Regions from separate parts of the Streptacidiphilus jeojiensis genome, predicted to be linked through region 3. Evidence: riboswitches for the same ligand, from Rfam matches in the RefSeq annotation. Region 3 holds a riboswitch; each other region holds the start of a gene.

Evidence for each region. Region 3 has a riboswitch for S-adenosylmethionine ahead of ABUW04_RS20725 (GNAT family N-acetyltransferase). Riboswitches for the same ligand answer to the same signal wherever they lie in the genome.
Region 1: it holds a riboswitch for S-adenosylmethionine, as region 3 does, so the genes downstream of both, ABUW04_RS37420 (aminotransferase class V-fold PLP-dependent enzyme) here and ABUW04_RS20725 (GNAT family N-acetyltransferase) in region 3, are expected to answer to the same signal.
Region 2: it holds a riboswitch for S-adenosylmethionine, as region 3 does, so the genes downstream of both, thrC (threonine synthase) here and ABUW04_RS20725 (GNAT family N-acetyltransferase) in region 3, are expected to answer to the same signal.

What each region holds. Positions count from the first base shown of each region.
Region 1 covers NZ_JBEUKS010000020.1:122,239-126,583, forward strand. Annotated here, with positions in the region: gene ABUW04_RS37400 (NYN domain-containing protein) at 1-133, opposite strand, end outside; gene ABUW04_RS37405 (hypothetical protein) at 270-542, opposite strand; gene ABUW04_RS37410 (rhomboid family intramembrane serine protease) at 659-1,459, shown strand; gene ABUW04_RS37415 (Lrp/AsnC family transcriptional regulator) at 1,456-1,737, shown strand; gene ABUW04_RS37420 (aminotransferase class V-fold PLP-dependent enzyme) at 1,877-3,247, opposite strand; SAM riboswitch class IV at 3,300-3,434, opposite strand; gene trpD (anthranilate phosphoribosyltransferase) at 3,502-4,345, opposite strand, start outside.
Region 2 covers NZ_JBEUKS010000010.1:238,761-243,105, forward strand. Annotated here, with positions in the region: gene ABUW04_RS26840 (MoaD/ThiS family protein) at 1-43, opposite strand, end outside; gene thrC (threonine synthase) at 40-1,323, opposite strand; SAM riboswitch class I at 1,341-1,486, opposite strand; gene ABUW04_RS26850 (glucosyl-3-phosphoglycerate synthase) at 1,686-2,651, shown strand; gene ABUW04_RS26855 (alpha,alpha-trehalose-phosphate synthase (UDP-forming)) at 2,682-4,133, shown strand; gene ABUW04_RS26860 (hypothetical protein) at 4,118-4,345, opposite strand, start outside.
Region 3 covers NZ_JBEUKS010000007.1:191,355-195,699, reverse strand. Annotated here, with positions in the region: gene ABUW04_RS20740 (fluoride efflux transporter FluC) at 1-375, shown strand, start outside; gene ABUW04_RS20735 (DUF190 domain-containing protein) at 444-845, shown strand; gene crcB (fluoride efflux transporter CrcB) at 845-1,213, shown strand; SAM riboswitch class IV at 1,312-1,440, shown strand; gene ABUW04_RS20725 (GNAT family N-acetyltransferase) at 1,507-2,232, shown strand; gene ABUW04_RS20720 (M20/M25/M40 family metallo-hydrolase) at 2,229-3,545, shown strand; gene ABUW04_RS20715 (class I adenylate-forming enzyme family protein) at 3,717-4,345, shown strand, end outside.

The DNA.
Region 1 (4,345 bases), on a different contig from region 3:
GCCGGTCCAACTGCTCGGCGGGCTCGGCGGGCTCATCCGGTTCGGCGGGTTCGGTGGCGGGCAGCGCGAGGTCTGCCGCCTGCTCGGGGCCCACGGGCCCCTCGGCGACGTCCGCCCGGTCTCGCTCCACCACGTCCGCTGTCTCCGATCCGGTCCTGCGGGACTACCTGCCCGCAGTAACCATTCTCGCCCGCCCTACCCCCTACTCGTCACCGCGCCACACATGCCTCAGGCCACCTGCCCCGGGGCACCGCCTTCACACCGGGCGCTCAGGCCTCGGTACGCCCCGCCTGCGCGGCCGCCTCGGCCTCCGCGCCCGGACGGTCCACCAGTTCCACCTGGTCCACCGCGTTGCACCAGCGGCAGCGCACCGACTCCACGGTCTCGCTGAGCACCTCGCGCTCCTCCACCCGGGACTCGCCGGCCAGGTCCAGATGGACGAACTCGACCACGCGGGAGGACCGGGTCACGTCGAAGCGGGTCAGGTTGCCGCACAGGGTGCAGCGCCACCGGGTCCCCTCGGTGGGAAGGGGAACTGACATGAGCGGTCCTCTCGCGACGGGTACGCCTACCTGCACAACCCTATGGCCTTGCCCTCAACGGCAGATACGGCGGGACAACCGGTGTCAGATTTGTCCGGTTAAGGAATGCTCAATCCATGTTGAGGCCGGTAAGCGCGAAGAATCCGCCCCCCGGGGGCGCACAGCCGTTCGTTCCGCTGGTGACCTACGCCCTGATCGCGGCGTGCACGCTGGTCTTCCTGGTCGGCCCGGTCTCCGGGCTCGACCCGCTGTACGGCGGCGGGAACGCGCGCGCCTGTGCGGAGCTGGCCTACTACCACCACTGGGGGGTGATCCCCAGCGAGCTGATGGACAACCAGCCGATCGCGGCACCCACCACCCCGGGCTGCCCGGCGCCGGACGGCTTCCCGAAGATCCCGGCCCTGTCGGTGCTGACCGCGATGTTCGTCCACGGCGGCTGGCTGCACCTGCTGGGCAACATGCTGTTCCTCTACGTCTTCGGCGCGATGGTCGAGGAGCGGATGGGGCGGCTGCCGTACCTCCTCAGCTATGTCGCCCTGGGCTACCTGGCGACCTACGGCTACGCGGTCTTCGCCGGCGGCGACAGCGCCACGCAGACCCTGGTCGGCGCCTCCGGTGCGATCGCCGGCATCCTCGGCGCCTACCTGCGGCTGCACCCGAAGGCCCGGGTGACCAGCCTGCTCCCGTTCCTGCTGTTCCTGCCGCTGCGGTTCCCCGCCTGGCTGGTGCTCGGCGTGTGGTTCGCGATCCAGTGGGCCTCGGTCGGGGCGCCCTCCGCGGCCGTGACCGGGGTCGCCTACACCGCCCATCTGATCGGCTTCGCCGGCGGCTTCCTCTTCGCCTGGCTGCTGTACTGCCGCAGGCGCGGCTACGCTGATCCGACGAACGCCGCCGTACTCCCAGGAGACCCCCCGTGATCACCGCGATCGTGCTCATCAAGACCACCGTCGACCGGATCCCCGAGATCGCCGAGGCGATCGCCGCGATCGACGGGGTGACCGAGGTGTACTCGGTGACCGGACAGCACGACCTGGTGGCCATGGTCCGGGTACGGGCCCACGAGGAACTGGCCGAAGTGATCCCCGGCCAGGTGAACAAGGTCCCCGGGGTCGAGTCCACGGAGACCCACATCGCCTTCCGCACCTACTCCCGGCACGACCTCGACGCGGCCTTCGCGTTGGGCTTGGAGGACTAGGTGCAGACCGTAGGTGGCTTGTCGCGCAGTTCCCCGCGCCCCTAGGTAGGTGCAACTCACTCATAGTGGGTCAGTTGCAGCCCCCAGGGGCGCGGGGAACTGCGCGGCCAACCATGCACAACCCGCACCCGAGAACCGGTCACCCCCGCCGGGTATCCGGCACGCACCGCCCACCCTCGGTCCGGTAGGCCCACTTCGCACCGTCGGTGACCAACTCCCGCACCGCCTCCACAAAGCGGTCCACATGCTCGTCCGGCGTGCCCGCCCCGAAACTCACCCGGATGGCGTTCAGGCTCCGCTCCCCCGGCAGCGACGCCTCCGGCGCACCGCACTCGGACGGCGCAGCCTCCTCCCCGCCCAGCAGCGTCCGCACCAGCGGGTGCGCGCAGAACAGCCCGTCCCGCACCCCGATGCCGTACTCCGCGGACAGCGCCGCGGAGAAGTGCGAGCTGTTCCAGTCCTGCACGACGAAGGACAGCACACCCACCCGCGGGTGCTCCTCGCCGAACAGGGTCAACACCCTGACCTGCGGAATCCCGGCCAGCCCGGCCCGCAGCCGGTCGATCAGGAACCGCTCCCTGGCCACCAGCGCGTCGAAGCCGGCCTCGCCGAGCGCCCGGCAGGCGGAGGCGATGGCGTAGGCGCCGACGACGTTCGGCGAACCGGCCTCGTGCCGCTGCGGACCGCGGTGCCACTCCACCGCCACCGAGCCGTCGGCCTCCCTGGCCACGGTACGGCTGGCGCCGCCACCGGCCAGGTACGGCTCGGCGGCGTCCAGCCAGTCGCTGCGGCCGGCCAGCACTCCGGCGCCGAAGGGGGCGTAGAGCTTGTGCCCGGAGAAGGCGACCCAGTCGACGTCCAGCTCGCGGACCGAGACCGGGTGGTGCGGAGCGAGCTGGGCGGCGTCCAGGACGATCCGCGCGCCGTGCCGGTGCGCGGTCGCGGCCAGCTCGCGGACCGGCCAGATCTCCCCGGTGACATTGGACGCCCCGGTCACACACACCAGCCGCGGCCCGGCCGTGGTGGCGGCCAGCGCCTCGTCCAGCGCCGCCACGGCCTCCTCGGGCGAGCGCGGGGCGCGCAGGTAGCTGACGGTCAGTCCGTCCCTGCGCCAGGGCAGCAGTGAGGCGTGGTGCTCGGTCTCGAAGGCGAACACCTCGGTCCCGGTCGGCAGCACGCCGGCCAGCAGGTTCAGCGAGTCGGTGGTGGCCCGGGTGAAGACCACCTGGTCGTCCTCGCGCAGGTCCAGGAACTCGGCGACGGTGGCCCGGCTCTGCTCGAACAGGTCGGTGGACAGCTGCGAGAGGTACCCGGCGCCGCGGTGCACGCTGCCGTAGTAGGGGGCGTAGGCGGCGACGTCGTCCCAGACCCGCTGCAGGGCCGGCGCGCTGGCGGCGTAGTCGAGCGCGGCGTAGGTCACCTTGGCACCGCTGACCAGCGGGACCTCGACATCGCGGCCGAGGACCGCAAGCGGCTGACAGACGGTGGAAGTATTCGGGTACGCCGACACAGACCCCTCCAGGGCATCCAGTGGATCCCCGGCGCAAGGCCTGATCGGAAGGGATCCGCGCTTGCCCCACGGCATTGTTGCCGAAGGGCCTGGTCGTCACCCGGAGGCACCCCGCCACGGACGGAGGGTTGCCGGACAGCAAGCCGGGGCTGCAGCGGTCGTGAACCGCGCGCTGTCACTCGTGACCTGGTGAGAACTATGCCAGAGGTCCGCCCTGTGGGCGAACCCCCGTCCGGCATGTGGGACCGCCCGGACTACCTGTGCGTCGCCGCAGCCCAGCGCTCCAGCACCGCGGCGGCCGCGCCGGAGTCGATCGACTCCGCGGTGCGCTTCATCGCCGCCGCCAGCTGCTCGGTCAGCGGTGCGTCGGTCTGGTCCAGGGCGACCAGGGCCGAGGCCGAGTTGAGCAGCACCGCGTCCCGGACCGGGCCCTGCTCCCCGGCCAGCACCCGGCGGGCCACCTCGGCGTTGTGGGCGGCGTCGGCCCCGCGCAGCGCCTCGATGCCGACCGGGGTGATGCCGACGTCCCGCGGGTCGAACCGGCTCTGCTCCACCTCGCCGTCGCGGACCTGCCACACCGTGGAGGTCCCGGTCACGGTCAGCTCGTCCAGGCCGTCGTCGCCGCGGAACACCAGCGCGGAGGCGCCGCGGCGGGCCAGCACGCCGGCGATCAGGCCGGCCATCCTGGTGTCGAAGCAGCCCACGGCGTTGGCGCCGACCCGGGCCGGGTTGGTCAGCGGGCCGAGCAGGTTGAACGCGGTGGGGACGCCCAGACCGACCCGGGCCGGCCCGGCGTGCCGCATCGAGGGGTGGAACACCGGGGCCGGGCAGTAGGTGATCCCGGCCTCGACGGCGACCTCGGCCACCCGACGCGGGGTCAGCTCCAGATTGACGCCGAGCTTCTCCAGCACGTCGGTGGCTCCGCTCGCGGAGGAGGCGGCCCGGTTGCCGTGCTTGACCACCAGCGCGCCCGCGCCGGCCGCGACGATCGCCGACATGGTGGAGATGTTGACGGTCTTGGCCCGGTCGCCACCGGTGCCGACGATGTCCACGGCCCGGCCCGGCACCTCTATCACGGTGGCGTGGGCGTACATGGAG
Region 2 (4,345 bases), on a different contig from region 3:
TGTAGGTGCGGAGGATCGTCGGAATGCGGACGGAGACACTCATGCGAGGCCAGCCTCTCGGAACGAGTCAAGGGTGGGACGGATGGTGGCGGACAGGCCGGTGGTGGGCTCCACCGCGTCCAGGGTCTTCAGACCGTCGCCGGTGTTGAGGACCACGGTCTCGGCGGTCGGGTCGAGCAGCCCGTTCTTGATCAGCTTCTGCAGCACGCCGACCGTCACCCCGCCGGCGGTCTCGGCGAAGATGCCCTCGGTGCGGGCCAGCAGCTTGATCGCGTCCACCACCTGCTCGTCGTTCACATCCTCGACCGCGCCGCCGGTGCGCCGGCAGATGTCCAGGACGTAGGGGCCATCGGCCGGGTTGCCGATGGCCAGCGACTTGGCGATGGTGTCGGGCTTCTGCGGCCGGATCACGTCATGGCCGGCCTTGAAGGCCACCGAGACCGGGGAGCAGCCCTCGGCCTGGGCCCCGAAGATCTTGTACGGCTTGTCCTCGACCAGGCCGAGGGCGATCAGCTCCTTGAGCCCCTTGTCGATCTTCGTCAGCTGCGAGCCCGAGGCGATCGGGATCACGATCTGGTCCGGCAGCCGCCAGCCCAGCTGCTCGCAGATCTCGTACGCCAGGGTCTTGGAGCCCTCGCCGTAGTAGGGGCGCAGGTTGACGTTGACGAAGCCCCAGCCCTCGCCGGCCGGGTCGCCGATCAGCTCCGAGCAGAAGCGGTTCACGTCGTCGTAGTTGCCCTCGATGCCGACCAGCTCGCCGCCGTACACCGCAGCCATCACGATCTTGCCCTGCTCCAGGTCGTGCGGGATGAACACGCACGAGCGCAGCCCGGTCCTGGCGGCGGCCGCGCCGACCGCGCCGGCCAGGTTGCCGGTGGAGGAGCAGGAGAGGGTGGTGAAGCCGAAGGTGCGGGCCGCCTCGACGGCGATCGCGACCACCCGGTCCTTGAAGGAGTGGGTGGGGTTGCCGGAGTCGTCCTTGACGTACAGGCCGCCGGTGACGCCCAGCTCGCGGGCCAGGTTGTCGGCCTTGACCAGCTTGGTCCAGCCGGGGTTCAGGTTGGGCCGGGAGGCGACGTCGGCGGGGACCGGCAGCAGCGGCGCGTAGCGCCAGATGTTGGTGGGGCCCGCCTCGATGCGGGCGCGCAGTGCCTCGGGGTCACCGGTGGGCAGCTCGTAGGCCACCTCGAGGGGTCCGAAGCACTCGATACAGGCGAAGTCCGGAGCGAGTGCGGTACGCGCGCCGCACTCCCGGCAGGACAGCGCGACGGCGGGTCCGAAGGATTCGGCGGTCACAACGGACTCGGTGGTTACAGCAGCCATGATGGCGAGGCCCTCTCTCCTCATCTTCCCCGCGGCGCGTCTCGCCGCAGGACGGAATTGGCACCTTCCCCACCAGGGCCTCAACAGCTTGAGCTGCGGCTTTGCTGGCAGGAGGGTTGCCGGGACTTCAACGGGCCGTTCCCTCAGTCCCTCTGGATGAGCTCTATGGCGATCCGGGCTCCGCAGCTCGCTGCGGACGCTGCCCGGAAGGCATTTGTGGTGACAACGGTTAGACCCGCCGTGCGGCGGCAACGTGTCGTCCCCAAGACTGTAACCGAAGCCCCGCCCACCGATCACTGGCTGTCCGCGAGGCGAGACACCCGGCACCACCGGAGTTCCGGTGCCACCACCCGAGGAGTCCTGTGCTTGACGAGGTCGCCGACTGGCTGCGCCGCCGCTCCTGGACGGCCGCCGACCGACCGCTGCCGGACCTGCTGGCCGCCAAGCAGGCCGGCGGCACCACCGTCAGCGTGGTGCTGCCCGCGCTGGACGAGGAGGCCACCGTCGGCGGGATCGTCGCCGCGATCCGCCGCGAGCTGATGGAGGCCGTGCCGCTGGTGGACGAGCTGGTCGTGGTCGACTCCGGATCCACCGACCGCACCGCGCAGGCCGCGGCCGACGCCGGGGCGACGGTGGTGCACCGGGACTCGGTGCTCCCCGAGCTGCCCGCCGTGCCCGGCAAGGGCGAGGTGCTCTGGCGCTCACTGCTGGTGACCAGCGGCGACCTGGTCTGCTTCATCGACGCCGACCTGCGCGAGTTCGACCCCGCCTTCGTCTCCGGGATCATCGGACCGCTGCTCACCGACCCGGACGTGGCCTTCGTCAAGGCGATGTACGACCGGCCGCTGGAGACCGACACCGGCAGCATCCCGGCCGGCGGCGGCCGGGTCACCGAGCTGGTCGCCCGCCCGCTGCTGAACCTCTACTGGCCGCTGCTGGCCGGCTTCGTCCAGCCGCTCGGCGGCGAGTACGCGGCCCGGCGCAGCCTGCTGGAGCGGCTGCCCTTCCCCACCGGCTACGGGGTGGAGCTGGGCCTGCTGGTGGACGCCCTGGAGCTGGCCGGCCTGGACGCGCTGGCCCAGGTGGACGTGGGCGTGCGGCACCACCGGCACCAGGACGCGCTGGCCCTGGGCCGGATGGCGGCCAGCATCCAGCTGACCGCCCTGGACCGGCTGGCCCGCAGCAACCGGATCAAGGCCACCGACGACCTGGCCACGCCGACCCTCACCCAGTTCACCCGCACCGCGTCCGGCTTCACCCCGACCACGGTCGACCTCCCGACCACCGAACGTCCGCCGATTGCCACGCTGACCGGCCCGGACGTTTGACCCCGCTCCGCACAGGCAAGGCTCTGCACCATGGTCAACGCAAGTCCGTCCACACCGCCGCAGGCCCGGGTCCTGCTCGCCTCCAACCGGGGGCCGATCTCCTTCACCGTGGAGGACGACGGCACGCTCACGCCCCGCCGCGGCGGTGGCGGGCTGGTCTCCGGCCTCAGCGCCATCGGCGACGAGATCGAGTCGGTCTGGGTCTGCGCCGCGCTCACCGAGGGCGACCGCGCCGCGACCCGGCAGGGCAAGCTGGGCGACCCCTCGGTCCGCATGCTGGACATCGACGCCGGCACCTTCGCCCGCGCCTACAACGGCATCGCCAACTCCACCCTGTGGTTCGTCCACCACCTGATCTACAACACCCCGACCACGCCGGTCTTCGGCTCCTCCTTCCGTCGCGAGTGGGCCTCCTACGAGGCCTACAACCGGGCCTTCGCCGAGGCCCTGGCCGAGGCCGCGGCGCCGGGGGCGACCGTGCTGGTCCAGGACTACCACCTGTCACTGACACCCCGGCTGCTCCGGGAGCTGCGCCCGGACCTGCGGATCGGCCACTTCTCGCACACCCCGTGGGCCCCGCCGGACTACTACCGGCTGCTGCCCGACGACATCGCCAGGGACGTGCTGGTCGGCATCCTCGGCGCGGACCAGGCCGGGTTCCTCACCCGCCGCTGGGCCTCGGCCTTCGCCGACTGCTGCGAGGCGGTCCTCGGCGCCGAGGTCGACCGGAGCGCGCTGACGGTCACCCACGAGGGCCGCACCACCCGGCTCGGCGTGCACCCGCTGGGCGCCGACGGCGACTTCCTGCGCGAGCGCGCCCACCGGCCCGACGTCGACTCCCGGCTGGCTGCCCTGCGCGAGGCCGTCGGCGACCGGCGCACCATCGTCAGGGTCGACCGCACCGAGCTGTCCAAGAACATCGTCCGCGGCCTGCACGCCTACCGGCACCTGCTGCACACCCGTCCGGAATGGCTGGACCGGGTCGTCCACATCGCCTTCGCCTACCCCTCACGGCACGACCTGCCGGAGTACCGCGAGTACACCGCCTCGGTGCTGCGGGTCGCCCAGGAGATCAACGACGAGTTCGGCACCCCCGACTGGCAGCCGGTGCTGCTCGCGGTCGACGACGACTTCGCCCGCTCGCTCGCCGCCTACCGGCTCGCCGACGTGGCCCTGGTCAACCCGATCAGGGACGGGATGAACCTGGTCGCCAAGGAGCTCCCGGTGGTCTCCGACGACGGCTGCGCCCTGGTGCTGTCCCGGGAGGCCGGCGCCTACGAGGAACTGGGCGAGGACGCGGTGACCGTCAACCCGTACGACGTCATCGCCACCGCGGAGGCGCTGCACACCGCGCTCACCATGCCCGCGGCGGAGCGGGCCGACCGCTGCAAGCGGCTGGCCGAGGCGGGCACGGCGCTGCCGCCGTCGGCCTGGTTCCTGGAGCAGTACCGGGCCCTGGCGGGTGATCAGCTGCAGGAGTAGTTGAAGACGGCGGTGCCGGTGGCCGAACCGGGCGAGAGGATCTTGACGGTCGCCGTCCCCTGGAAGTTGCCCTGCCCGGTGACGGTCCAGCGCAGCGGGAGCTGCACCTGGTGCACGCCGGACGGGACGGACTGGGTCAGCGTCCCGCTGACCGTGCCGTCGCTGCGGACCCACTGGTAGTGGACCTTTCCGGACCCGCCGTTGGTGTGCAG
Region 3 (4,345 bases):
GTGCTCGGCAGCCTGCTGCTGGGCGCGCTGATGGTCTGCGTCATCGAGGTCTGGCCGCCCTCGCGCTACCGCCGCCCGTTCCTCGGGGTCGGCATCCTGGGCGGCTTCACCACCTTCTCCACCTACATGAACGAGACCCGCGGCCTGATCGCCACCGGCCACCTCTCGCTCGCCGACGCCTACGCGCTGAGCAGCCTGATCGCCGGACTGGCGGCGGTCTGGACCGGGGTCGCCCTGGTCCGGCGGCTGTTCGGGCTCCCGGTGCGCCGCGGCCCCAGCCGCCGCAGCGACAGCGGCCGCACCGCCACCGCACCGCCCCGCGCGAGCCGCCCCGCCGAGGAGCCCTCCGCCGAAGCCGAAGGAGTGTCCAGATGAGCCCGTTGCTGCACCGCCGCCGGGACCACGACCGGGACGAGGACCGGTCGGCCGAGCCGCGCGAGGAACTGACCGGGACGGCCCTGCGGCTGACCGTGCACCTGGCCGACGGCGAGCAGTTCCAGCACCGTCCGGTCTACACCGAGATCGTGCACCGGGCGCACCGCGCCGGGCTGGCCGGGGCCGGCGTCTTCCGGGGGATGGAGGGCTTCGGCCGCAACTCCCGGATCGTGCACACCTCCCGGCTGCTGGACCTGGCCGACAGCCTGCCGCTGCTGGTGGTGATCATCGACACCCCGGAGCGGATCCGCGGCTTCCTGCCCACGCTGCGCCGGATCAGCCCGCACAGTCTGGTCACCGTCGAGGAGGTCGAGGTCGTCGCCCCGGCCGATCCGCCGGCGGACCCGCCCGCCGACCCGCCCGCCGACCCGCCCGCCGATCCGTCGGCCACGACGGCGAGGGAGCCCTGATGCCGGTCCTGATGGTCTTCCTCGGCGGGATGGTCGGCGCGCCGCTGCGCTTCCTGACCGACCGGGCCGTGCAGCGGCGCCATGACAGCGTCTTCCCCTGGGGCACCCTGGTCATCAATGTCACCGGGTCCTTCGTCCTCGGCGCCCTGGGCGCCGCGTCCGCGCACCACCACCTGGTGCCCGACCTCGGCCTGCTGCTGGGCACCGGGGTGTGCGGCGGGTTCACCACCTTCTCCACCTTCTCCTACGAGACGGTGCGGCTGATGGAGGACGGCTCGCTGGCCGAGGCCGGGCTGAACGCCGTCGGCAGCCTGGGCCTGGGCCTGGCCGCGGCGGCGCTGGGCTACGGGCTGCTGACCTGGCTCTGACCCGGCTCCGATCCCGCTCCGACCTGCGCCGGAGCGGGCAATGTCCACTGGCTGAGTGGGGATTGCCCGGACTGGGCGGAGCGGTTACCGTGATCTGTGGTCATGAGTGTCAGCGTCAAGCCCTGGCTTGCTGACCGGCAACCCTCGTCCGCGGTGGGGTGCTCCAGGTGATGACCCGACAGGACGCCCCGGTCCGGTAGGTGCGAGGGGTCCTGTAAGCGCGAAGCCCGCCGGTGTCCCGTCGAACCCGGCGGTACGACCACCGACCGCCATGACCGGAGAGGCTTCCTGCCATGCCCGCAGAATCCCCAGACAGCGCCGCCGCCCATCCGCTGGACAATCCGGCCCGGGCCTCGCTGCTCGGACCGCACGCGCACTTCGCGGAGCGGAAGGGGGAGGTGCTCCGCTACCCCGCCGACGTCACGGTCTTCGTGGCGCTGCCGGACGAGCCCGACGAGCAGACCTGGCGCGATGTGGCCGCGCTGATGGGGCCGGGCGCGGTGGTGCCGGTGGCCGGGATGGCGGGCGCGCCGCCGGCCGACTGGGAGACGGTGATGGACCTGCCCGGTGTCCAGCTGGTCGACGACGGAGTCGCCGCGGCCCCGGACGACGAGGCGGTCCGGCTGGGGCCGGACGACGTCCCGGAGATGCTGGCCCTGGTGGAGCAGGCCAAGCCGGGTCCGTTCCTGCCGCGCACCGTCGAGATGGGCAGCTACCTCGGCATCCGCCGCGAGGGGCGGCTGGTGGCGATGGCCGGCGAGCGGCTGCACCCGCCGGGCTGGACCGAGATCAGCGCGGTCTGCACCGCCGACAGCCACCGCGGCCAGGGCCTTGCCGGCCGGCTGGTGCTGGCCGTCGCGCACGGCATCCGGGCCCGCGGGGAGACCCCGTTCCTGCACGCCGCCGCGAGCAACACCAACGCCATCCGGCTCTACAAGTCGCTCGGGTTCCGGCAGCGCCGCGAGGTGCGTTTCATGGCCGTCCGGATCCCGGCCGAGGCCGCGGAGGCGCTGGCGTGAGCTCTGCGGAGATCTCAGCCGTGTCCGAAGTGGTGTCCCTGGCCAGTGAGTTGATCGCGATCGACACCAGCAACAGCGGCGACCCGGCCGCCGTGGGGACCGAGCGCGCGGCGGCCGAGTACGTCGCCGCCAAGCTCGCCGAGGTCGGTTACGAGACCACCTACGTCGAGTCCGGAGCCCGCGGCCGCGGCAATGTGGTGGCCCGGCTGGCGGGTGCGGACCCCAGGCGCGGCGCGCTGCTGGTCCACGGCCACCTCGACGTGGTCCCGGCGGATCCCGGCGAGTGGTCGGTCCACCCGTTCTCCGGCGAGGTCAGCGACGGCTACGTCTGGGGCCGAGGTGCGGTCGACATGAAGGGCATGGTCGCCATGGCGCTGGCCGTGGCCAGGCAGTTCAAGCGTGACGGGGTGGTGCCGCCGAGGGACCTGGTCTTCGCCTTCGTCGCCGACGAGGAGGCCGGGGGGTTCCTCGGTGCCCGCTGGCTGGTGGACCACCGGCCGGAACTGTTCGAAGGGGTCACCGAGGCGATCAGCGAGGTCGGCGGCTTCTCGGTCACCTTCGACGGCGGCGCCCGCGCCTACCTGGTCGAGACCGCCGAGAAGGGGGTGATGTGGCTGCGGCTGAGGACCACCGGCACGGCCGGGCACGGGTCGATGCTGCACCAGGACAGTGCCGTGGCCAGGCTCACCGCTGCGGTGACCCGGCTGGACGCGCACCGCTTCCCGCTGATCCTGACCGAGCCGGTCCGTCAGTTCCTGGAGGGCGTCGCCGAGTTGACCGGCGTCCCGTTCGACGAGCGGGACCCGGAGGCGGCGGTCGCCAGACTCGGCAACCTGTCCAGGATGATCGGCGCCACGCTGCGCGACACCGCCAACGTCACCATGCTCGAAGCCGGGTACAAGGCCAACGTGGTGCCGTCGACGGCCAGGGCGACGGTGGACGGCCGGATGCTGCCCGGGCGGGAGGAGGCCTTCGAGGCCGAACTCGCCGAGATCCTGGGCCCCGGGGTGGAGCGCGAGTGGGACAGCCTGCCGCCGGTGCAGACCAGCTTCGACGGGACCCTGGTGGACGCCATGGCACTGGCCATCGGCGCGGAGGACCCGGGCGCCCGGATCCTGCCGTACATGCTCTCGGCCGGCACCGACGCCAAGTCCTTCCAGCGCCTGGGCATCCGTCACTTCGGCTTCGCACCGCTGAGGTTGCCGCCGGAACTGGACTTCAGCGCGCTGTTCCACGGGGTGGACGAGCGGGTCCCGGTCGACGCGCTGGAGTTCGGCGTCAGGGTCCTGGACCGCTTCCTGCGCAGCTGCTGAGGTGACGGGCGGTCCGTCCGCCTTACGGCGGATCCGAGATTCCGTCATATGCCGGAAGACAATGCCAATGGCACGGGCATAGCGTCGTGGTACTGAAACGCGACGCTGCGTGGCAGGCGGACTCCCGGGCTCCGGCAGGGGGCTTGTCGGCCCTGCCGGAGGGAATCCGCCATGACCCCGCACCCGACCACCCCGCATTCGACCGCCCCGCACCCGACCACCCCGTATCCGTTCGCCGCCCACACGGTCAGCCCGTACCGGGCCGACCCGGACCGCTGCCCGCTGGACTGGACCGTCCCCGCGCAGCTGCGGCAGCGGGCCGCCGAGCGGCCGGAGGCGGTGGCGCACCGGATCGTCGGCGGGGCCGCGCTGACCATGGCCGCCTGGGAGGAGTCCTCCAACGCGGTGGCCAGGGGGCTGGTCGAGCGGGGAGTCCGCCCCGGCGACCGGGTCCTGCTCCCCTGCTCCACCGCGCACTGGATCGACTACGCGGTGGCCTGGGCCGCGGTGCTCAAGACCGGAGCGGTGGCGGTGCCGGTCTCGCAGGCCGCCGGAGCCTGGCGGACCGCCGCGGTGCTCCGCGCGTCCCGGGCCGTGGGTGCCGTCGGGGCGGTCCCCGCAGGACTCCGCTGCGGCTGGGCCGCGAGCGTCACCGAGCTGGCCGAGGGCCGGTCGACGGCGACGTTCGGGATCCCGACCACCCGGCACGGTGTGGCGCTCACCCCCGCGTCCGACGCCGAGATCAGCTACACCTCGGGAACCACCGGGACTCCCAAGGGAGTTGTCGCCAGCCACGGCAA